Regions from separate parts of the Cupriavidus sp. GW822-FHT02D05 genome, predicted to be linked through region 2. Evidence: predicted binding sites of a transcription regulator. Region 2 holds the regulator's gene; each other region holds the start of a gene.
The links. The regulator LexA, encoded in region 2, represses DNA repair genes until DNA is damaged. The targets are predictions, from matches to a motif close to ACTGTATNNNNATACAGT.
Positions count from the first base shown of each region.

Region 1 (8,053 bases), on a different contig from region 2:
GCAGAAGGCGGATGATAGCTTGGGGAGTGGGGAAAAAAAAAGCGCCCGAAGGCGCTTTTTCTGAATTTGCCGTTCGGTTAAATCCCGGTCTGTCCCTTAGTACAACCAGCGGCCGTAGCTGAAGCCCAGGTCACGGCGGAAGCAGTGATGGAAGGCGTAAACGTTACTACGCAGCCGCCAACTTGAGCCGAGCCAGTAAGCGTGATCACCCCCGCAGCGTATGCCACGGGAGTAGCTGCTGCCTCATACTTGGGAGCAGGCAGCGCAGTGAAGCCGACTCCAGTATTAGCAGCGCTCAGCGCAGCAAACGAGTCGCACGGTGCGCCGATCACCGCTGCGGGAGCCATTGCATTTTGCTGAACGCACTCTGCAATAGCCTGCTTCATCCCTGCAATTGACGTAACATTTTCAGTCCAGCGAGCACGAGTCACATAATCCTGATACTGCGGAATAGCAATCGCCGCCAAGATACCGATAATCGCAACCACGATCATCAGTTCGATCAGCGTGAAGCCCTTCTGGACTCGGCGGCCCAGTTTTTTCATTTGTTGCACCCGTTGTTGCATGATTGACCCCTCGAAGGAATTTTGGATACAAATCGAAACATCTTGTTTCATGTGATGCTGTACGTTCTTAGCACTTAGCGTGCCAGCGCCGCCAAGTCTTGATGTCTCGTCGGCGAGTGACAATTTTCGCCACTTCAGGCCCTTCCGGGTGTTGATCCCGCGCAAATTTTGTCACTAAGTATGACGCGGCGGGTCAGTAAGCCTACGTTTTGGCTTAAGTCAGTCTGAAACCACACTGAAATCACCGCCGAATCCGCTAAGTGGCCTGCGCTACGGCCCAAAAACAAAACGGGCGGCTCCCGGGCCACCCGTCTGTCCGGCAGTGCCCCAACGAACGGGGCACCACCTCATCTACAAACCCGTCCCAGGACGGGTCACAGCCCATCAGGCCGTCTGTGGCGCTCGCCTGCTCAGCAGCTTGCCAACCACCACCACCAGCGCGGCGCCGATCACGCCGAACACCAGGTGGGCATGCGGCACGTGCATCTCGAACCATGCTGCGTCCACCGGGTCGCTGACCAGCATTTCACCGGCCAGGTAGCCCAGCAGCGCGGCGCCCAGCACGATGATGATGGGGAAGCGGTCCATGACCTTGAGCAGGATGGTGCTGCCGAACACGATCAGGGGGATCGACAGGCCCAGGCCCAGGATCAGCAGCATCAGCTGGCTGCCTTCCGGCCCCTTCTGCGCTGCGGCGGCCACGGCCACCACGTTGTCGAGCGACATCACCAGGTCGGCGATCAGGATGGTGCGGATCGCGGCCCAGATGTTGTCCTTGGCCGAGTGGCCTTCTTCGTCGTCATCGCCGGTGAGCAGTTGCACGCCGATGTAGACCAGCAGGATGGCGCCGACGATCTTCAGGTACGGCAGGCTCAGCAGCTTGACCGCGGCAACCGTGAGCACCACCCGCATGATGATGGCGGCGGCGCTGCCCCAGAAGATGGCCTTCTTCTGCTGGGCGGGCGGGAGGTTGCGGGAGGCCAGCGCGATCACCACGGCGTTGTCGCCGGATAGCACGATGTTGGTCAGGATGATGGATCCCAACGCAATCCAGAAAGCGGTGGAGGACAGCAGTTCCACGGTAAAGCTCCTCGAGTTTCTTAAATTATGATTCGAACGCCACATTGCGTCACCAACAACTGTGCCGCATGCGGAATTTCGGATGTCTGAGTCTTCAGACATGAAGATTTACCGTATCAAGCTTTCGATTCGGTTTCAATCGGCATGTCGCGCACCTTGGGAGATACCCTAGGTAACGGTACTCCAGAATGACATGCCCCCGCACGGAGGCGGGGGCATGGAGAGCCGGTGTGCGGTCGCAGTCACGCGAGCGCTCCGGCTCCGGCAAGCTTTCCCGCCCGGAGGCGGGAGGCTGCAGACCGGTATTTACAGGATCGACTTGAGCAGGCGAGCCATTTCCGACGGGTTCTTGGTGACCTTGATACCGCAGGCTTCCATGATTTCCAGCTTGGCTTGCGCCGTGTCGGCACCGCCCGAGATCAGCGCGCCGGCGTGGCCCATGCGCTTGCCCGGAGGCGCGGTCACGCCAGCGATGAAGCCAACCACCGGCTTCTTCATGTTTTCCTTGATCCAGTAAGCCGCGTTGGCTTCGTCCGGACCACCGATTTCGCCGATCATGACCACGGCGTCCGTTTCGGGATCGTCGTTGAACATCTTCATGATGTCGATGTGCTTCAGGCCGTTGATGGGGTCGCCACCAATGCCGACTGCCGACGACTGGCCCATGCCCAGCGCGGTCAGCTGACCGACTGCTTCATAGGTCAGCGTGCCCGAGCGCGACACCACGCCGATGCGGCCCTTGCGGTGGATGTGGCCCGGCATGATGCCGATCTTGATTTCGTCAGGCGTGATCAGGCCCGGGCAGTTCGGTCCCAGCAACAGGGTCTTCTTGTTGCCCTTGGCCATCTTGTCCTTGAGCTCCATCATGTCGCGCACGGGGATGCCTTCGGTGATGCAGACCACCAGGTCCAGGTCAGCGTCAACGGCTTCCCAGATGGCGGCAGCGGCGCCTGCGGGCGGCACGTAGATCACGGACACGGTGGCGCCGGTCGATGCCTTGGCATCCTTGACGCTTGCGTAGATGGGAATGCCTTCGAAGTCTTCGCCCGCTTTCTTCGGGTTCACGCCGGCAACGAAGCAGTTCTTGCCGTTGGCATAGTCGCGGCAGCCACGGGTGTGGAACTGGCCGGTCTTGCCGGTGATGCCCTGGGTGATGACCTTGGTGTCTTTATTAATCAGAATCGACATGCTGTAATCCTTTGCTTGGCTCAAAGCAGCGCGCGAAGGCCTGGCCCCGGCGCGCTGCTGGCGTTCGTGTTCGCGTCTGGCTTACTTGCCCGCGGCAGCAGCCACGACCTTCTGGGCAGCTTCTTCCATGGTATCGGCGGCGATGATGGGCAGGCCCGAGTCGGCCAGCATCTTCTTGCCGATCTCTTCGTTGGTGCCCTTCATGCGCACGACCAGCGGCACGGACAGCGACACGGCCTTGGATGCAGCGATCACGCCTTCGGCGATCACGTCGCAACGCATGATGCCGCCGAAGATGTTGACCAGGATGGCCTTCAGGTTCGGGTTCTTCAGCATCAGCTTGAAGGCTTCGGTCACCTTCTCGGTGGTGGCACCGCCGCCCACGTCCAGGAAGTTGGCCGGCTCGCCGCCGAACAGCTTGATGGTGTCCATGGTGGCCATGGCCAGGCCAGCGCCGTTCACCAGGCAGCCGATGTTGCCGTCCAGCGAGATGTAGGCCAGGTCGAACTTCGACGCTTCGATTTCAGCCGGATCTTCTTCGTCCAGGTCGCGGTAAGCGACGATTTCCGGGTGGCGGAACAGGGCGTTGGAGTCGAAGTTGAACTTGGCGTCGAGCGCGATCACCTTGCCGTCGCCGGTCAGGATCAGCGGGTTGATTTCAGCCAGCGAGGCGTCGGTGTCCCAGAATGCCTTGTACAGGCCTTGCAGGGCCTGGCGGGCTTGCGCCACGCTTGCGTCGGGCACGCCGATCTTGCGAGCGATGTCGTCAGCGTCCGCGTCGAGCAGGCCGGCCGACGGATCGATGATCAGCGTGTGGATCTTTTCCGGACTGTGGGCAGCGACTTCTTCGATGTCCATGCCGCCTTCGCTGGAGGCCATCAGGGCGACCTTTTGCGAAACGCGGTCAACCACCAGGCTGACGTACAGTTCCTTCTTGATGTCAGCGCCTTCTTCGATCAGCAGGCGGTTGACCTTCTTGCCTTCCGGGCCGGTCTGGTGCGTGACCAGGGTCATGCCGAGGATGTTGGTGGCGTAGGTCTTGACCTCGTCGATGCTCTTGGCCACCTTCACGCCGCCGCCCTTGCCGCGGCCGCCCGCGTGGATCTGCGCCTTGACGACCCATACCGGGCCGCCCAGTTGTTCAGCAGCCTTCAGGGCCTCTTCGACCGAGAACGCGGGGATGCCGCGCGGAACCGGCACATTGTATTTGCGCAGGATTTCCTTGCCTTGGTACTCATGGATATTCATGCGTGTTTCCTTTCGGGTAGGCGTAAAAGTGTGGAGATGGAATCTCGGCGGACTGCAGGCCGGCCTGGCTTAGCCAGAAGTGCCGGTTGACCTGCGCGACATGGCGCCGCCGGCGGGGGCGGCGAGCGCCTCCGCTGGCTGCGCCGCCGGGGTCGATGACCCTTCGGTCTTGATCCTCGGTTTTGGCTGGTGACCATACCAGCGGGGGTAAAACTGGCGTACGACCTCGCCTTCGAAATGCAGGGCATGGCAGCCGTGCAACTGGTAAGGCGGTTCGGTACTGGTGTCTTCGGCACCGCCGTCGCGAATGTTGAACACATCGCCGGCGAATGCCTGGATCGCGGTGGTCGGCAACACGCCGGCCAGCTCGGTCAAATGCGTGCATCCGGCCACGCCCGACAGGCGCTCTTTCACCGACTTGCGGAAACCCTTCATCAGGTTCAGGCCGATCAGCTTGCGGTAGGCCGGGCCGATGGTGTCGCACTGGCCGGGATAAGGCACCCAGTCGGAACAGGCATCGGCGTCCACGACGTTCATGCGCAGGTCAATGGTGACGCGCAGCCACAAATCGTGCAGCGGCTCACCCACCGGGCGCACACCGCCGCCGGCCAGCGGAATCTCGCGCGGCTTGGTGTCAGTCAGGCGCGCTTCGATGTCCCATAGGCCGTCGTCCCTAAGATAAGCCTCCGCCGTGATGGCACGACGGTGACGCAGGGCGCGATTGACGGGCGGGGAAAGCGGCATAACACCAGGCAGGAGCGGGAGAAATGGACGGCTGGGCCGGAAAACCGCAGGATTTTAACATGCCGGACAACGTTGGCCGGGAACAAACTGCGCGCGGCGCTGTTGTCGGGGATTGTCGAGCGACGGGCAAGCCCCGCGCATGCGGAAAAATCACGGCATTGCGGCGGAAACGGCCTAAGGCACAAGGCATGAGCAAGGCGTGAGCAAGGCGCGAAGATTCGGAATACGCCTACTCGCAAAGCAGGTATGCGCCCGAAACCGGTGCAGGACATGGCAGTAACATCACCGCGACATCACTGCGGCATCACTTGAACTTGAGGCTGCCACGTCGGCGGACGTCAATCACTGCCATCCAGCCACTCATCCGCCCCTTTTATCACCTGGCTCACCACCGAGCGGGAAAAGCCGCGGGCGACCATAAAGCGGATCTGCTTGGCCCTGTCTTCGGGCGTGGCGGGCGGCGTGCCAAAACGCTTTTGCCAGACCGCGCGGCCGCGCTCCAGCTCCGACCCGCGCAGGCGATCCTGCAGGTCGGCGAGTTGATCTCCGCCGAGCTGATGGGTGCGGGCTTCCTGCATCACGCGGGCGGCGCCATAGCGGGCCGCGCGCCGGTGCACCAGGCTGTCGACAAAGCGCGCGTTGGATAGCCAGTTCTCGCGCTCCAGCGCATCCAGCAATTGCTCGAGTGCCTCGGGAGACTCGGCATGCGGGGCCAGCTTGCGCGCCAGCTCCGCCCGGCTGTGCTCGCGCCGCGACAGGTAGCCGACAGCGCGGGCTTTCAGGGAGAGAGGAGGACGGGTAGCCATGGGGAAGGCGCGCTTGAACACCGCGCATTATCAATGCGTACTATCAATGCGCTTTATCAATGCGTTATATGGATGCGCTTTGAAAATGCAAACCGGGGCGGCGCGCGTCGCTGCGCGTGCCGCCCCGGGATGGGGATCGCGGCCGGGAATGCCCCGGCCAGCGAAGCTCAGTCTTCGGCGGTGGCCACGGCGCCTGCGGTGGCCGGCGTGCCGTTCATCAGGACCACGCCCAGCGACTCGCGCACCTTGTTCTCGATCTCGTCGGCGATGTCCGGATTTTCGCGCAGGTATTCACGCGCGTTGTCCTTGCCCTGGCCGATCTTCTCGCCCTTGTAGCTGTACCACGCGCCCGACTTCTCGACGACCTTGGCGTCCACGCCGAGGTCGATGATTTCGCCCTGGCGCGAGATGCCCTGGCCGTAGAGAATGTCGAAGAAGGCTTCGCGGAACGGCGGCGATACCTTGTTCTTGACCACCTTGACCTTGGTTTCGTTGCCGATCACCTCATCGCCCTTCTTGATCGAGCCGATGCGGCGGATGTCCAGGCGCACCGAGGCGTAGAACTTCAGCGCATTGCCGCCGGTGGTGGTTTCGGGCGAGCCGAACATCACGCCGATCTTCATGCGGATCTGGTTGATGAAGATCACCAGGCAGTTGGTGCGCTTGATGGTGCCGGTCAGCTTGCGCAGTGCCTGGCTCATCAGGCGGGCCTGCAGGCCCGGCAGCGAATCGCCCATCTCGCCTTCGATTTCGGCCTTGGGTACCAGGGCCGCCACCGAGTCGATCACGATCAGGTCGACCGAGCCCGAGCGCACCAGCGCGTCGGTGATTTCCAGTGCCTGCTCGCCGGTATCGGGCTGGGAGATCAGCAGGTCGCCGACAGACACGCCGAGCTTGCCGGCATAGTTGACGTCGAGCGCGTGCTCGGCATCGATAAAGGCGCAGGTGCCGCCCAGTTTTTGCATCTCGGCCACGACCTGCAGCGTCAGCGTGGTCTTGCCCGAGGATTCCGGACCGTAGATTTCCACCACGCGGCCGCGCGGCAGCCCGCCGACGCCCAGCGCGATGTCCAGGCCCAGCGAGCCGGTGGACACGACCTGGATATCCTGGTCGATGTCGGCTTCGCCCAGTTTCATGATCGAGCCCTTGCCGAACTGCTTCTCGATCTGGGCCAGCGCGGCCGCCAGCGCCTTCTGCTTTTCGGCGCTTACGCCAGCACCCGCCTTCTTGCCGTCATCCATGGTCGTCCTTCCGTCAATGGTGTATAAATAGGCCGCATATGGCGCGCTGCCTGCTTTTGCGGGTAACCGCCCGACCCGCGCCGCGCTGCGAACTCCTGATGACAATGAACCTGGCAGCAGGGGCAAACATTGGGCAAACGCCGGTAATACGTTCGTTACTAAATTCAGTACGATCCGGCCCGCTCACCGCGCGACCGGATCAAGCGAGTACTGTATAAAAAAACAGTATGCTTGGCAAGTCCCGCACGCGTCATTTGATGTAAAGCGACGACTAAGCCGGGCCAGGGTGGAGACAACCATGCGTATTCTGATCGCCGAAGATGACGATGTGCTGGCAGACGGCCTGACGCGCTCATTACGTCACTCCGGCTATGCCGTCGACCATGTCGCCAGTGGGATTGAAGCCGACTCGGCGCTCTCGACCCAGACCTTCGACCTCCTGATCCTCGATCTCGGCCTGCCCCGCATGCCCGGGCTGGAAGTGCTCAAGCGCCTGCGCACGCGCGGCGCCATGCTGCCGGTACTGATCCTGACCGCGGCCGACGGCGTCGATGAGCGCGTCAAGGGCCTGGACCTGGGCGCCGATGACTACATGGCCAAGCCCTTCGCCCTGTCCGAGCTGGAAGCCCGCGTGCGCGCGCTGGTGCGACGCGGCGCCGGCGGCGGCGCCACGCTCACGCACCACGGCCCGCTGGCCTTCGACCAGGTTGGCCGCATCGCTTACCTGAACGAGCAGATGCTGGATCTCTCCGCGCGCGAAGTCGGGCTGTTGGAGATCCTGCTCACCCGCACCGGGCGGCTGGTATCGAAGGAGCAGTTGGTCGACCACCTGTGCGAATGGGGCGAAGAGGTCAGCAACAATGCCATCGAAGTCTACGTGCACCGGCTGCGCAAGAAGATCGAGGTGGGCGGGATCCGCATTGCCACGGTACGCGGGCTGGGCTACTGCCTGGAGAAATTCCAGGCAGCCGTGGCGCACGACTAGAAAGCGCCATTAAAATCAAAATCAGGATCGGCATCAGCGCCGTTTCCCTTTGACGGCATGCCGGCGACACCGCCAAGACCTGCCCGACCACCTCCTCCCCATGAGCCTGCTGCGACTGCCCCGGCGGCGGGGGGGGGGGGGGGGGGGGGGGGGGGGGGGGGGGGGGGGGGGGGGGGGGGGGGGGGGGGGGGGGGG
Region 1 covers NZ_JBXAOE010000042.1:8-8,060, reverse strand. The annotation lists gene AC1RQK_RS36230 (pilin) at 78-545, opposite strand; gene AC1RQK_RS36225 (TerC family protein) at 951-1,646, opposite strand; gene sucD (succinate--CoA ligase subunit alpha) at 1,953-2,834, opposite strand; gene sucC (ADP-forming succinate--CoA ligase subunit beta) at 2,916-4,082, opposite strand; gene AC1RQK_RS36210 (DUF2889 domain-containing protein) at 4,152-4,826, opposite strand; gene recX (recombination regulator RecX) at 5,165-5,632, opposite strand; gene recA (recombinase RecA) at 5,800-6,873, opposite strand; gene AC1RQK_RS36195 (response regulator) at 7,172-7,858, shown strand.
Region 1: a site for LexA is predicted at 7,083-7,100, ahead of recA (recombinase RecA). Genes of this name have one in related genera too.

Region 2 (8,053 bases):
ACGCTGCCTCTCTTGCCGAACATGAGCACAGAAGCGCCCCCATTGGGAGTGAGAAGGGGACATGAATGAGAAAAGCAGCAGCAAGTACTGCCGGATATGGCGAGAACGCGGCCGCATTGGTGCAGCAGTACGAGAGCCTCCAGTTCGACGATATCCACCGAGACGTACTGCACCTATTTCCACGTGAGCTCAGCAATATTCTGGATATCGGAGCAGGGTCAGGCCGCGATGCGGCCGCGCTCGCCCGCTTGGGACATCGGGTTGTGGCCGTGGAACCCACGGGCGAATTGCGTCGAGAGGGGCAACGCATTCACGCGGCATTGCCGATCGAGTGGGTGGATGATTCACTGCCACACCTGTCGGCGATGCGATCCAGGCGAGAGCATTTTGAGCTGATACTGCTGACTGCCGTATGGATGCATCTGGATGCCACCGAACGACCCATTGCGATGAACTCGATCGCGGAGCTGCTAGCGCCGGGCGCCACGATCATCATGTCGCTCCGCCACGGACCTATTCCCCGAGGTCGAAGGATGTTCGACGTTTCTGCCGATGAGACGCTGGCGCTTGGCCGAGCGGTTGGCCTGACCGAAAGCTACTGCGGGCAGCGTAAGGATACGCAGGGCCGGGACTCGATTTCCTGGAGCGTGATTGCCTTGCAGATGGCATGGCCGAGCGGTCCCGGGATGTCCGAAATGCTCATGCCCGGATCCGGGCGAGGCTTTGGGAGATAGCCATGGTTCAAAAGTTATTCCACGAACTGCCAGTGGATGAGCGCGAGGGTTTCGAGTCGGCTTGCGCACTGCATGGATTTGTACGAGAGGACTTCGATGTGGCTGCGGAGGAAGGCACTCCGTTGAGCGGCGGGCCGAATCGTATCTTGCGGGAGGTCATCGTCGCCCGTGTAGCCGGCGGCGAGGCTCGGCGCTATCCTGGCGGAGCTGGGGCCGCATGGACGGTGGCATTCGAGCAAGACCTGGAGCGGGATATCTTCGGCTTTCCTCTTGCCGATTAATTGAGCCGTCGGGCGCGCCCCCCGAACTCGCGGGCCCTCGTCGAGGACCCCAAGGCTGGCAGTCCGGCACCAAAGCCCAGCTGGAGGGGTAGAGGCCACTCTCGCGCGTGGGCAGCAATAATCCACCGCTGTGGGCCACAGCAAGAGGGGGAAGAAGGGATCTTGGCGCGCGCGAGTGCAGAAAACGAAAACGGCGCCAAGGGCGCCGTGGGAAAATTTCGCTTTCCGTGGGAAAGTTCGTATCGTGAAACGACTAGGTAAAGCGTAAGCCGTTGATACTAATAAGAATTCTGGGGTGGCTGATGGGACTCGAACCCACGACGACAGGAATCACAATCCTGGACTCTACCAACTGAGCTACAGCCACCGTCGATGTCGTTCTGCTTGGTGCCGAACGACGAAGAACAAGATCATACAATGCCAAAAGCCGGATGGCTAGTACTCTGCACAAATTTTTTTAGTGCCACCTGTTTAACCGGCCAGCTTGGAGGATTCCTCCAGCTCGAGCATTCGGCAGATAGCGGCCATGCTGCCAACCATGGTGCGTCGTTGCGCGCCCTGGTAGATGCGCACGCCTTTTGATTGGCGAAAGGGCACGGGCTTGACGGGGCGACGGGCGGAGAGGCGGTTGGCTGGCAGCATGGCTACACCTGGTGACTTGCAACAACAGTTAGCGGTACCCGCTACGCGGGTGCGTTGGCACAATCGGGTGTCGGCTTGTACGGGGATCGCCCGCCTCAGCCGCACTCGTCAGAAGGCGCCGGGGCGGATGAGGCCGACAGCGATGCCTTCTAGTGAGAACTCTTCGCGGCCGGCTTGCACGATGATGCTGGGGAAGTCGGGGTTCTCGGCGATCAGCTCGATGGTGTCGCCGCGGCGGTTGAGGCGTTTGACGGTGACGTCGTCGCCCAGGCGGGCGACGACGATCTTGCCGTTGGCGGCTTCGCTGGCGCGCTTGACGGCGAGCAGGTCGCCATCGAGGATGCCGGCGTCGCGCATGCTGAGACCACGCACCCGGAGGAGGTAGTCGGGCTGCACGTCGAACACCGATGCGTCGACCTGGTATTGGCGGTCGATGTGTTCGGCGGCAAGGATCGGGCTGCCGGCTGCGACGCGCCCGACCAATGGCAGGGTTAGCTGCATGACGCCAGCCATAGGCAGGGAGAACTGGTCGGGTAGCTCGGAGTCGCTACGGGAGACCTTGAGGCGAATGCCGCGGGAGGCGCCGGGGGTGAGCTCGATCACGCCTTTGCGGGCCAGGGCACGTAAATGTTCCTCGGCTGCATTGGGTGAGGAGAAGCCGAACTTGGCGGCGATCTCTGCGCGCGTGGGCGGAAAGCCCGTGTGCTGGAGGCTGCTGCGGATCAAGTCGAAAATCTGCTGCTGTCGCGGTGTCAGGGTCGCCATGGTCGCCGGTGTTTGAAAGCACTGTATGTTTAAACAGTATGCTGTGATTTTATACAGTATCGAGTGAAGTGCAAGCGGAATTTTTGGGAGTTTGCGCATTGACAGGTGCGTCCCGCGGGTCTTGGCGCGTGCCGTGGCGAGTGGGCGGAGGGTTACAATCCGCGGCACCTGAAGCGTCTTGCGTTGCGCACTGTTCAACTTTTCTGGGGCTCCCGAGCTCATTTCCGCCATGTCTCTCCTGCCTCGTGTCGTCGTGCTCGCTACCGGCGGCACCATTGCCGGTTCTTCTTCCAACCCAGCCAGCAGCGCGAAGTACCAGGCGGCGACGGTGCCGGTGACGGCGCTGCTCGATGCGGTGCCGGCGCTGGGCACGGTGGCGCGGATCGAAGCCGAGCAGGTTGCGCAGGTAGATAGCAAGGACATGTCGTTCGCGCTCTGGTCCAGGCTGGTGGAGCGCGTGGCGTTCTGGTCTGCGCAGCCCGATGTGTCGGGCATCGTCATTACGCACGGCACCGATACCCTGGAGGAGACGGCCATGCTGCTGCACCTGGCCTGCGTGGGTGGGGTGCCAGTTGTGCTGACGGCTGCGATGCGACCGTCGACCTCGTTGTCGGCGGATGGCCCGTTGAACCTGCTGGATGCGGTGCGCGTAGCGGCGGATGCTGGCGCGACGGCAAAGGGCGTGCTGCTGGTGATCAATCAGGAGATTCACGCGGGGCGCGACGTGATGAAGGCGCACACATCGGCGGTGAATGCGTTTGTGTCGCCGGTATCCGGGCCGATTGGTTTTGTTCAGGACAACCTCGTGCGCTTTGTGCGTACCCCCAGTCGCTTGCCGGCCAAGGCCTGGCCGGTCCCTTGCGCATGGCCGCAGGTCGAGATCGTGGCTAGCTATGCGGAGCCGGGGCGGATCGTGGTGGATGCCTTGGCGCAGGCGGGCGTGTCGGGCCTGGTCGTGGCGGCCGCTGGCAACGGGTCGGTTCACCAGTCGCTGGTGGAGGCGCTAACCGATGCTGCCGGCGCCGGCGTGGCAGTGGTGCGCAGTTCGCGCACAGGGGCGGGGCATGTGGCGATTCCAGCGCCTCCCCGGCCGGCTTCGGGCGTTTTTGTTTCGGCCGGCGACCTCAATCCTTATAAGACGCGTGTGCTCCTGGCGCTGGCTCTGGCTGCGGAGCCAGGACTGGCAAAGGATCCGGCGGCGCTGCAGGCGCTATTCACCGAAAACTGAGGCGGCTTGCTCCGGATGGTAAAAGCACGCTATACTTTAAGGCTATTCAACCTTGCTGCACCGGACATGGCGCTCGGGCAGCTTATCCAAAAGGAGCGTCAATGCGTCATTACGAAATCGTATTTATCGTCCATCCGGACCAGAGCGAACAAGTCCCGGCCATGATCGAGCGTTACAAGACGCTGGTCACGTCCCAGGAAGGCCAGATCCACCGCGTGGAAGACTGGGGTCGCCGTCAGATGGCCTACATGATCCAGAAGCTGGCCAAGGCTCACTACGTTTGCCTGAACATCGAATGCGGCAAGGAAACCCTGGCTGAACTCGAACACGCGTTCAAGTTCAACGATGCAGTGCTGCGCCACCTCATCGTTCAGACCAAGAAGGCTGAAACCGCACCGTCCCCGATGATGAAGGAAGTGCAGCGCGAAGAAGCTCGCAAGGCCGCGCAACAGACCAGCGAAGTCCAGGCCGCCTAAGTGCGGACTGTTGTGGTTGCCGCCGGCGTTGATCGCCGCGGCGGCAAGTGCGGGCATCGGTGCGGGAGAGTGCGTTGAACCAGTTAAGGCTCTGCGCAACGCTCGCGGAACGCGATGCCTTGCGTTACACCCCGGCCGGGGTCCCCGTGGTTAACTGCATCTTGCAGTACGCGGGCGAGACGGTCGAGGCGCAAACGCCCAGGCAGGTGGAGTTCGCCATCGCCGCCATGGGAATTGGTCAGATCGGCCAGCGGCTTGAGCGTACTCCGCTCGGCGCGATGCTCGACTGCGAAGGATTCCTGGCCCGCAGGCACCGCAACAGCAAGGCTCTCGTCTTTCACATCACTGGATGTAAAGCATTCGAAAAGGATTGAATCATGGCATTCGTCAAACGTGACAACAAGAACAAGAAGCGCTTCCAACAGCAAAACCCGCTGTTCAAGCGCAAGCGCTTCTGCCGCTTCACCGTGGCTGGCGTGGAACAGATCGACTACAAGGATCTGGACACCCTGAAGGATTTCATCGGCGACAACGGCAAGATCACGCCGGCCCGCCTGACCGGCACCAAGGCGCACTATCAGCGTCAGCTCGACACGGCCATCAAGCGCGCGCGTTTCCTCGCGCTGATGCCCTACACCGACCTGCACAAGAACTGATCGGCCCTAGGTCCGTTAAGGAGAAAACACGATGCAAATTATTCTGCTTGAAAAAGTCATCAACCTGGGCAACCTGGGTGACATCGTTCGCGTGAAGGACGGCTACGCCCGTAACTTCCTGATCCCGAACAAGAAGGCCCGCCGCGCTACCCAGACCGCTATCAGCGAGTTCGAAGTCAAGCGCGCCGAACTGGAAAAGGCAGCCGCTGAAAAGCTGGCAGCTTCGCAAGCTGAAGGCGAAAAGCTGAATGGCCTGACCGTGCAGATCACCCAGAAGTCGGGTGTGGACGGCCGCCTGTTCGGTTCGGTGACCAATGCCGACATCGCTGAAGCCCTGGCTGGCCAAGGCTTCAAGGTCGAGAAGGCGCAAGTGCGCCTGCCCAATGGTCCGCTGAAGGTTGTTGGCGACCACCCGGTCAGCGTCTCGCTGCACACCGACGTGCTGGTCGACGTGACGGTTTCCGTCCTGGGCGAACACGCCTAAGCATCGGCCTTGCTGCCGGTTTCCACTTGTCCTTCGGGCTGGTGGGAGCCGGATGCCAGCGCCGCTTGCTTGACCAAACAAAAAGGCAGGAGCATCGCGCTCCTGCCTTTTTGTTTGGCCGCGCCCCTTGCTTGCCTGATTGCCTGATTGCCCGACTGCTACGGGGCGGGGCCGGTTGTCCCGCCGTCACACGGCAGGATGCCCCCCCAACAGCCGGCTGCGAATTCTCCGCCGGCTCGCTGGCGTCGACCGTTATAATCCCCCCCTATGAACGCGCCTGTCGCAGACCCCCAACTAGACAATCTCAAGGTACCGCCGCATTCCATCGAGGCCGAGCAATCGGTGCTGGGTGGCCTGCTGCTGGACAATGCCGCCTGGGACCGTATCGCCGACTTCCTGAACGAAGCCGATTTCTATCGCTTCGATCACCGGATGATCTTCCAGAGCATCTCCCGGTTGATCGCCGCTACCAAGCCGGCCGACGTCATCACCGTCTACGAGTCGCTGCAAGGCGCTGGCAAGGCGGAAGAGGTGGGCGGCCTGGCCTATCTGAATTCCCTGGCGCAGAACACGCCTAGTGCGGCCAATATCCGCCGCTATGCGGAGATCGTGCGCGAGCGCTCGGTGCTGCGCAAGCTGGTGACGGTGGCCGACGATATCGCTACCGCGGCGTTCGCCCCCAAAGGGCGCGAGGTGCGGGAGTTGCTCGACGAGGCGGAATCCAAGGTGTTCGCCATCGCCGAGGAAGGCTCGCGCGGGCAAAAGGGGTTCCAGGAAATCCAGCCGCTGCTGACCCAGGTGGTCGAGCGCATCGACGAGTTGTACCACCGTGACTCGAGCACCGACGTCACCGGCGTGCCTACCGGCTTTATCGACCTGGACCGCATGACCAGTGGCATGCAGGCCGGCGACCTGATCATCGTGGCGGGGCGCCCCTCCATGGGTAAGACCGCATTCTCGCTGAATATCGGCGAGCACGTGGCGGTGGAGCAGGGCTTGCCGGTGGCTGTGTTCTCGATGGAAATGGCGGGCACGCAGCTGGCGATGCGTATGCTGGGCTCGGTCGGCCGGCTTGACCAGCACCGCCTGCGTACCGGCCGCCTGCTTGACGAAGACTGGCCGCGGCTCACGCACGCGATCCAGCGCATGAACGATGCGCAATTGTTCATCGACGAAACACCGGCGCTGAGCTCGATGGAGCTGCGCGCCCGTTCACGCCGGCTGGCGCGCCAGTGCGGCCAGCTCGGACTGATCGTCATCGACTACCTGCAGTTGATGTCGGGCTCGGGCGGCGGCGAAAACCGCGCCACCGAAATCTCGGAAATCTCGCGCTCGCTCAAGGGCCTGGCCAAGGAACTCAACTGCCCGGTGATTGCACTGTCGCAGCTGAACCGAAGCTTGGAACAGCGCCCGAACAAGCGCCCGGTGATGTCCGACTTGCGTGAATCCGGCGCTATCGAGCAGGATGCCGACGTGATCCTGTTTATTTACCGCGACGAGGTCTACAACCCCGATTCGCAGGACAAGGGCACGTCCGAGATCATCATCGGCAAGCAGCGTAATGGCCCGATTGGCACCGTGCGGCTGACGTTCCTGGGCCAGTTCACCAAGTTCGACAACTTCAGCGGTGGCCCCGCCTTCTTCGACAACGACAACTGAAGCCAGTCTTGGCGCGGCTTGCCGGGCATCGTGGCTCGGTGGCCACAGTCGATCGTGCCTGCCGCGTGTCAAAGTCCCCCGGCATCGCCGCACAAACCTGTAAAATATTGCGTTTTGATGACAGCCGCCCTCGGGCGGCTGTCGTTTAATGCGTATCCGCCTGATTCAGTAACTACCCGCGGCGCCCCCGCGCTTCGACAAGGAACATTCCATGTTCGGCCGATTCATGCCCACTGAGGGCAAGTTCTTCGAATACTTCAACCAGCATGCCGATTGCGCGGTGACCGCCGCCCGCGAGCTGGAAGTGCTGGTCAACGACCTGCCCAATGCCGAGGCCCACGCTCGCCGCGTGCAGGCCACGGAAAAGAAAGCCGACCGCATCACGCACGACACGATCGACCTGCTGCACAAGACCTTCATCACGCCGCTGGACCGCGATGAGATCCACAAGCTCATCACCACCATGGACGACATCCTCGACCTGATGGAAGACGTGGCTGAAACCATCTCGCTGTACGACGTGACCAGCCTGACCGATGAGGCGCGCAAGCTGGCCTCCATCTGCGTGCAGTGTTGCGACCAGGTCAAGATCGCGGTCGGCCTGCTCGAGGACATGAGCAATGCCGGCGCCATCCTGAAGACCGCGCAGCAGATCGACCAGCTCGAGTCCGAGGCTGATCGCGTGATGCGCGCCGCCATGTCCAAGCTGTTCCGCGACGAAACGGACGTCAAGCGCCTGATCAAGCTGAAGGCGATCTACGAACAGCTCGAAACCATTACCGACAAGTGCGAGGACGTCGCCAACATTCTCGAAGGCATCGTCCTGGAAAACGCCTGAGGCACAAATCGGCATGCAAACAATACAAATGAGCCTGTGGGTCATTGGCCTGCTGGTGGCTCTCGCCCTGCTGTTCGATTTCATGAACGGCTTTCACGATGCCGCCAACTCGATTGCCACGGTGGTGTCGACGGGCGTGCTCAAGCCGCACCACGCGGTGGCCATGGCGGCCATGTGCAATGTGGTGGCGATTTTCATCTTCCACCTGAAGGTGGCGGCAACCGTCGGCACTGGCACGATCGACGTCAACATCGTCGATCACTACGTGATCTTCGGAGCCCTGATGGGTG
Region 2 covers NZ_JBXAOE010000038.1:1,351-9,403, forward strand. The annotation lists gene AC1RQK_RS34840 (class I SAM-dependent methyltransferase) at 66-734, shown strand; gene AC1RQK_RS34845 (hypothetical protein) at 737-1,015, shown strand; tRNA gene AC1RQK_RS34850 (tRNA-His) at 1,307-1,382, opposite strand; gene AC1RQK_RS34855 (hypothetical protein) at 1,487-1,657, opposite strand; gene lexA (transcriptional repressor LexA) at 1,766-2,422, opposite strand; gene AC1RQK_RS34865 (asparaginase) at 2,652-3,650, shown strand; gene rpsF (30S ribosomal protein S6) at 3,752-4,126, shown strand; gene priB (primosomal replication protein N) at 4,201-4,500, shown strand; gene rpsR (30S ribosomal protein S18) at 4,504-4,782, shown strand; gene rplI (50S ribosomal protein L9) at 4,814-5,266, shown strand; gene AC1RQK_RS34890 (replicative DNA helicase) at 5,534-6,925, shown strand; gene AC1RQK_RS34895 (DUF47 domain-containing protein) at 7,137-7,763, shown strand; gene AC1RQK_RS34900 (inorganic phosphate transporter) at 7,777-8,053, shown strand, end outside.

Region 3 (8,053 bases), on a different contig from region 2:
CAGCCGCGCTCGCCAAACGTCTGCCGCATCCATTGGGCTTGCCCCAGCAGCTCGCCGGGGTCCGGGCAATACGAAGGCAGCAGCAGCGCCAGGCAATCGGGCATGCCGCGCAGGTGGGCCTGGTCCGGCTGCGGCGCGGCGATGTCGTCGGGATGCAGCGCGTAGGCGCCCTTTTGCACGCGCGTGCGGCCCAGCGTGATCAACTCGCTCAGGTTGCCAAAGCCTTCGCGATTTTGCGCCAGCAGCACCAGCCGCAGCACGGGCCGGCCCGCGTGGTCGGTGAGCGTGAAGCGGCTGCCGACCAGCAGGCGGAAATCCTGCGCGGCACGGGCCAGGGCAAGCAGGCGATCATGCCGGCGCAGGCGGGCCTGCAAGGCTTCATCGGCGCTCCCGGTGGCAGTGGCGTCCGGCGCGGCGGGGCATTCGCCATCCCCTTGATGTTCGCCGTCTTCGTCGCCGCCCTCCTCCGGCTCCTCCGCTGCCTCGTCCTCATCCTCCTGCAGCCCGGCGGCCAACCGCGCCGCGCTGCGCTCGGCCGCATCGCGGGTGCGTTCGCGCAGGTCCTTCAGCGCATGGTGCGCGCGGGCCGTGCCCGCCACCGAGCATTCGTCGGTCAGCGCCAGGCCGCGGTAGCCGAGCGCAAACGCGCGCTCGATCAGCTCGACCGGATGCGACGACCCGTCCAGGAAGGTGAAATTGGAGATGCAATGCAGCTCCACATAGTCGGGCAACGCCGGCAGCAGCGCGGAAAGCGCCGGCGGCAAAGCGGAGAATGAAGGGTTGGCTGGCTGGCTCGACATGGCAAGGATTCAGGCAAACGCTCGGGCAAACACTCGGGCAAACACTCAGGCAAACAAGCCATGCAGGAACCAGCGGTACTCGCCGCTTTCCTCACGCCCGGGGCGCTGGCGATAGACCCAGCAACGCAGCCCGTCCGCCCGTTGCGCAACGAAGTAATCGCGCGTGGCCAACGCGCCGTCCCACCAGCCGGATTCGATGCGCTCCGGCCGCGAGAGCAACGTCAATGGCCCGCCGTGACAAGGCCGATGGCGCTGCACAGTCAGTGCCACGGGTTGCGCCATCAGCCACAGCGGACGCTCCGGCATGCCCGCCGGGGCACGCTGCGGCTCGCGCGGCGCGCGCGCAGGCATCTCATCCACCGGGCACCAGCGGTTGGCGCGCTCGGGCCGGTGGTCGGCCAGCGGCTGCGGTTGCAGCACGTTCTCCCGGCCCAGGCGCGCCATCAGCGTATCGAGCACGCGGCCCAGCTCCGCCGGCGTGCCGCCCGGCTCGGGAAACAGCGCATCGCTCTGCGCCACGCAGGCCTGGACCGACTCCACCACCAGCAGCAGGCTCACCGCCGGCACGCGGAACTGCACCTTGTCCAGCCGCTCCTGCAACAGCTTGGACAAATGCGCCGGATCGCGGCTGGGCTGCGCCAGGCTGATCGTCACCGGCGTTGCCTGCGTCTCGGCGCCCAGCCGGTAGCGCTCATGCTCCAGCCGCAGCACAAGATGCGTCACGCCCGCCTGCTGCAGGGCCAGCCAGCCGGCCAGCGCCAGCAGCAAACGCTGCGCGCCCGCCATCACGCCCTGCACGGATTCGGTCCGGCCTGGCAGCTCCATGCGCTGCGAGAAGGTCGCGGGCGCGCTGAACCACGTAAAGCGCACCGGCACCTCGCCATAGGCCTGGTCCAGCCGCGCCAGCAGGTCCGGCCCCAGCCGGCGCCGCAGGCCGGCACGCGGCAGGCCCCGCACCTCGCCCACGGTCCGGCAGCCGATGCCATCGAGCCAGCCATCGTCCGCCAGCCCTTGCAACATGCCCACCGGCAGCCGGTCCAGCAGCCGCGCCATGCGCTGCGGCCCCACCGCGCGCCGCGCCGGACGCACCAGCCCGCCCCGGCGATCCCGCCGCAGCGGCTGCGCCGCCAGCCACGCCGCCCCGAAGGCCGTCGGCCCGCAGCCCAGCTGCAGGAACACCCCCAGCCGCCGCACCCGCGCATACACCGCCCGGCACAACGCAAGATGGCCGCCAAACAACCGCAGGCTGGCCCCGGCATCGATCATCACGGTAGCCACCCCGGCATCGGGATGCACCGTGACATGCGGCGTGAAATGCAGCAACGCCAGCGCCAGCGCCGTCATCACCTGCGCCTCGGCCGCCGGCTCGCGCTGCAGTTGCACCACCTGCGCCGACAACGCCTGCACGCCGCCCCGCCGCATCCCCGCCTGCACCCCCAGCGCCACCGCCGGGCCGTTGGCCAGCACCACCCGCTCGCGCTCCATCACCGCCACCGGCACGCTGTGGTGCAGCAGGCCAGCGCAGGCGCGGGGCGCGGCGGGCTCAGGCCAGTTCGGCTGCAGCGCGTCCAGCGACAGGCGCGGCAGATGCACCGCGATCCAGTACGACATGGGCTTGCTCTCCCGCAACGGCTTGGGAAACCGGGGCATTCAGGGGGACCGGCATCGACGGGGCCGGCGGCGCCGCAGGCGGCGTGGCCATGGCCGGCACCGCCACCATCTCGCCCAGCGGCAGCACCAGCGGCGTATCGCGCACCGGGCCGCGCCGTTTGTGGAACGTGACCGACACGGCATTGCCCGGCGCCGGCGACAACAGCAGCCGCAGCACCGCCGGCGACGACTCGCGCAGCACGCTGGCCGGCCGGCACGCCCACACCACGGCGTCTCCTGCCTGCGCCAGCACCTGCAAGCGCCGCAGCGCCTCGGGACGCGCCGTGGGCAGCCACACCATCACCCCGCCAAAGGCCTGGCTGCGCAGCATCTGCTCCGCCGCCCACAGCACATCCGCCTGCGCCGCGGCCCGGCCCGCGCCAGCGGGCGGGCGCACCCAGTACAACTGGCGCGCCGGCAAACCCCATTCGGCCAAGCACGTTGCATTGGGCTGGTGCGGCGGCCCGATCAGCGCCATCCGGCGCTGCGCCGCGGCCAGCGCCAGCAAGGCCGGGCGCAGCAGCCGCAACTCGCCCACGCCGGGGTCGGCCAGCAGCAGCTCTGTGAGCGCGCCCACCGGCCAGCCACCGCCGGGCAACTCGGCCGAGAGCGCGTCATGGCCGGTCGGCAAGGCCGGCACGCTGCCCGCCCGGCCCAGATGGCCAAGCTGCCCCGCCCGCCACAGGCCGGGATAGCGTTGCTCCAGTGCGTCCAGCGCCCCCTGCCGGTCGGCCACGGGCTGCTGCGCCAAAGGCGAATCGCCCGATGTATCGGGCGATAGGGGAAAGAGTTCGGCGATCATGTGATGCGTGCGGCTCAGTCCGGGGGGACTGACAGGAAGTTTCCGAGTACTGTATGTTTATACAGTACCACGGATGCGCGCAAGGGTGAAGCGGTGGGGACGCCGAGCGATGGAAATTGATCATGGTTAGCGGCGCCGTGCCGCATCGGTGGCATGAGAATATGCTGCCATCGCAATGCCTTCCCGCCATGATGACGATCGCTCGCCTGCTCTGCTTCCCGCTGATTGCCTTGCTCGCCGTCAGCGCAAGCGCTGCCGCTCCCGACGAAGAATCCCTGGGCAGGGCCGAGGGCTATCCACCGGCTCGCAGCCTGAAGCAAGCCTACACGGAGCCCTATCTCGTCGGTTCGTTCAGCGCGATGGACAGCTTCAATCCGGCCTGTGCGCTCGCTCCGGCAGACGATCCGCTTGCGCTGAAGAAGGCCGCCATCGAGACGCCGTTCAGTTACCGCTTTCGTGGCCGCCAGCTGACACTGGACGACTACATGCAGCGACAGCGTGCCACTGGACTTCTGGTCGTGAAGGACGGCGAGATTGTCGCGGAACGCTACAACTACATGCGCAGCGCCGACATGCGGATGCTCTCCAACTCGATGGCCAAGACGATTACCGCGCTGGCGATCGTCAAGGCGCAGGAAGAGGGCTTCATCCGCTCGCTGGATGACACCGCCGAGACCTATGCGCCCCAACTCAAGGACACGCTGTACGGACAGACCCGAATCGTGAATCTGATGCGCATGTCCTCGGGCGCACGGTTTATCGAGGACTACTCGGAGCACGACGATCGGGCCAGGTTCAACGATGCCGTGCGCCGGGTTGGGGTTGCTCAGGCCGCCCGGCTGATCACGGCGCGCAGCGATCCCGAAGGGCAGCGCTTCAACTATGCCGGGGCCCAGACCCAGATCCTGGGGCTGGTGTTGCGCGGCGCCACGCGCCGCACGCTCTGTGACTACGTCGATGAGAAGCTATGGAAGCCGATCGGCGCCCAGGCGCAGGCGACCTGGCTGGTGAACCCGGCCGACCAGGACGTGTTCGCGCAAGGCGCCTTCAACGCCACGCTGCACGACTACGCCCGCCTGGGCTTGATGATGGCAACCGATGGGCTGGTGAGGGGCACTGCCGTGGTATCACGTGACCACCTGCTCGCGATGACGGACGCAACACGGCAACCCGAAGCATTTCGGCCAGGGCACATGCAGTACCACGGCAGCACCTACTACGGTTATGGCCTGCAGACCTGGATCCTGCCCGGCAGTCACCGCCGCTTTGCCCTTCTGGGTGTCTACGGGCAGGCCATCTTCGTAGATCCCGCATTGAACCTGGTGGTGGTGCATACCGCGGTCGGCAAGGATGCCGCGGGCGACGCGAGCGACGCGAGCGGCGCCCACCTTGGCGCGGAACGCGATGCGCTGCTGCGTGGCATCGTATCGGCCTATGGCGACTGGTAGAAACGTGGATTGCCCCGGGTGTGCGCCTTGGGTCGACCGTTGTCACGGACCCGGTCAATGCAGCAGGGCATCTTCAAAAGCCATCTGCTCCGCCACATCAAACAGCGCCCCAAGGCTCGCCGTCCCCGCGGCCGCCATCCCGTCATCGCTGCCCGCCCCCCGCACGGCATCCAGGCTGCGCCGCATCCCGGCTACCGCCGCGCCCGGCAACAACGTGGTCAGGCTGACCCGGCGAACCCCCAGTTCGCGCAGCCGCTCCAGCGAAACATTCGCGGCCGACGGGCTTGGCGCCAGCCCGGTCCCGGCGCTCAGCGTCACCGGGATATCCAGCGCGCGCACCAGCCGGGCGATATCGTCCTCGGTGCGCGGCGCAATGGGCAGCAGCATATCGGCGCCCGCCGCCTGATACGCCCTTGCCCGGAGGATGACCTGCTCGGTGGTTTCGCAGGCAAATGCGTCCGTGCGGGCAATGATCATGAAGTTGCTGTCGCGCCTGGCGCGCTGCGCGGCGTCGATCTTGGCGAGCATCTCGCCAAGCGGCACCACGTCCTTGGCCGCCGCCGAGCCCCAGCGCCTTGGCACCACCTGGTCCTCGATGTTCAGGCCGGCCGCGCCGGCTTCCTCGAACAGTTGCACGGCGTAGTGGACACCGCGCGGGTTGCCATAGCCGGCGTCCGCATCGGCGGTGATGGGAATGGATGAGGCGCGGGTCAGCCGCCGGCAGTGCTCCACGCATTCCGTCAGCGTGAGCAGGCCGATGTCCGGCACGCCCAGCAGGCTGTACGACAGCATGGCGCCGCTGATGCAGGCGCTCTGGTAACCCGCCTGCTCCACCAGCCGCAGGCTGAAGATATCGTGGACGGCAGGCGCCACGACGAACGATTCCCGTTGCAGCAGCGTGCGCAGGGATGCGGTCTTTTGAACCGGGGCAATACGTGGCATGGACTTAGGATCGCGAGGATGGGTGGGAAATCATGGGGATGGTCACTCCTTGGGCATGCCGTCGGCCAGCTTGCGCATCATGGGCTTGCGCGCGGCGATTTCCCGGGCCCAGTCGTCTCCCGGCAGGTAGGCCAGCACCGGCGCATCGTTGCCGGCCTTCTTCAGGTACTCCGGATCCTTGAGGGTCGCCCGGATGGCCGCGCGCAGCTTCTCCACGATGGCTGGCGGCACGCCCGCGGGCACCGCGATCCCCCGCTCGGCCGGCATCACGTCGTCAAAGCCTTGCTCCCGGGCCGTGGGCACGTCGGGCAGCGAAGCGGCTCGCGTCTCCCCCATCTGCGCGATAATCTTCAGCGGCACGGCCTCCTTGCCCGCATCCTGCAGCTCGCCCGTGGTGACCGCCGCAAAATCGATATGCCCGCCAAACAAAGCCGTCTTGGATTGCGCCGTCCCGTTATAGGGGATGTCGGTGACCTTGACGCCCGCCACGTTCTGCAATTGCAGTAGCGCCAGGTGCCCGTTCGTCCCGACCCCGTTGTGACCGAAAGACAGCGACGCCGGCTTCTTCTTCAACGCCGCCACCACATCCTTCAGGTTGTTGTACGGGCTATCCTTGCGCGTCACCAGGATGGTCGGGTCGCTCAGCACCCGGGCGACCAGCCGCAGCGCGGCCGGATCGAAGCTGGTCTTCCGGTACAGCGGCGAGAACGCCATGGCCGGCAGGTTGACCACGCCAACGGTGTAGCCGTCCGGCGCCGCGCGCATCAGGCTGAGGCTGGAGATCTCGCCGGCGGCGCCGGGCTTGTTCTGCACCACCAGGCTGGCGTTTGCGCCAAGGTAGCGCTGGATGAACGGCGCCATCGTGCGCGCCATGGTATCGGTGCCGCCGCCGGCGGCAAACCCGACATAGACCTGGATGGGATGATCGCTGGGCCATTCCGCCCTGGCCGGCGTCGCCGCCAGGCCCGTTGCGAACAGAAGCAACGCGCCCAGCGTGTGGATTGCGTGATGCGCCTTGCATGCCTTGAGCCCGTGCCGCATGATCTTTCCCTCTCCCAGCCGATATTGACAATGGCCAGACGATACGTACCTCCCGCGCGGGAAGAAAGCGACAAATCCTCACGTCCCCCGGTGAGATTTTGGAATGACCGCACGCGAGCCGGGCATCAAACGCACTGCCGGGCCAAGGCATCGCCATGACACTCAAGCAGCTGGAAGCGTTCTACTGGGCCGCAAAACTCGGCAGTTTTTCTGTCGCCGCCGCGCGGCTGCATGTCACGCAGTCGTCGCTGTCAAAGCGCATCGCCGAGCTGGAAGACGATCTGGGAAAAGCCTTGTTCGACCGTACCGGGCAACGCTCGGTGATCACCGACGCGGGCGAGCGCCTGCTTGAGCATGCCGCCCAGATCCTCGACATCGAAAGCCGCATCCGCGCGGACCTGGACATGGCACGCGCGCTGCGCGGGAGCTGCCGCTTCGGCATCAGCGAGCTGGTGGCGTCCACCTGGTTTCCGAGCCTGGTCGCGCGGGTGCGCGAACTGCACCCGAACCTGGTGCTGGAGCCACAGGTGGACCTGACGCTCAACCTGGAGCGCAAGCTGGAGCGCGGCGAGCTGGACTTCGCGATCATTCCAGGCCCCTGCACCTCGCCCAACCTGTCGCAGGAGAAGGTCGGCGAGCTGGCGTACAAGTGGATGGCGGCGCCACAGCGGCTGGCTGGCGGCACCGTCCTCACGCCCCGGCACTTCACCGAGCATCCGGTGATCATGCTCAGCGCGGAAGCGGGCCTGACGCAGGCCTTCGAGAAATGGGCGGCGGAGCAGAAGCTGGAGATTCCCAGGGCGCTGGTTTGCAACAGCCTGTCGGCCCTGATTGCCATGGTGATGGCGGGCGTGGGGATCAGCTTGTTCCCGCAGTCCTATGTGGAGCCGTTTGTGCGCGCCGGCAAGCTGGCGGCGCTGACGAGCACGCCGGCGCCGCACAACCTGTCCTACTATTTCCAGTGGCGCACGGGGGACACGCGTGCCGTGGTCCGGTCGCTGAAGGCGATCACGATGGACGAGGCGGATTTCTCCGTGAGCTCGCCGTTATGGCCGGAAGCTGGGAAAGCGAGAAAGCAAGGGCCGGGCGCACGGCAAAAGTAGCGCGATCGCTGGCGACAGGGGCGCGCCAGCCAAGCGCGCGCGCCCCGCCCCCGCCTCAGTCCAGCGGCCGTCCGGGCCGGAACCCGTCCCGCAGTTCCCGCTTGAGCACCTTCCCGATCGCACTGCGCGGCAGCACATCCACCAGTTCCAGCACGGCAAGCCGCTGCGTCTTGCCAACCTGCTCGTTGGTCCAGGCCATCAAGGCATCATCAGACACCGTGGCACCATCGCGCCGAACCACAAAGGCCACCGGCGTTTCGCCCCATC
Region 3 covers NZ_JBXAOE010000057.1:9,667-17,719, reverse strand. The annotation lists gene AC1RQK_RS39485 (error-prone DNA polymerase) at 1-800, opposite strand, end outside; gene AC1RQK_RS39480 (Y-family DNA polymerase) at 846-2,411, opposite strand; gene imuA (translesion DNA synthesis-associated protein ImuA) at 2,344-3,252, opposite strand; gene AC1RQK_RS39470 (serine hydrolase domain-containing protein) at 3,441-4,700, shown strand; gene AC1RQK_RS39465 (isocitrate lyase/PEP mutase family protein) at 4,755-5,642, opposite strand; gene AC1RQK_RS39460 (tripartite tricarboxylate transporter substrate binding protein) at 5,685-6,683, opposite strand; gene AC1RQK_RS39455 (LysR family transcriptional regulator) at 6,839-7,786, shown strand; gene AC1RQK_RS39450 (class I adenylate-forming enzyme family protein) at 7,842-8,053, opposite strand, start outside.
Region 3: a site for LexA is predicted at 3,301-3,318, ahead of imuA (translesion DNA synthesis-associated protein ImuA). Genes of this name have one in related genera too.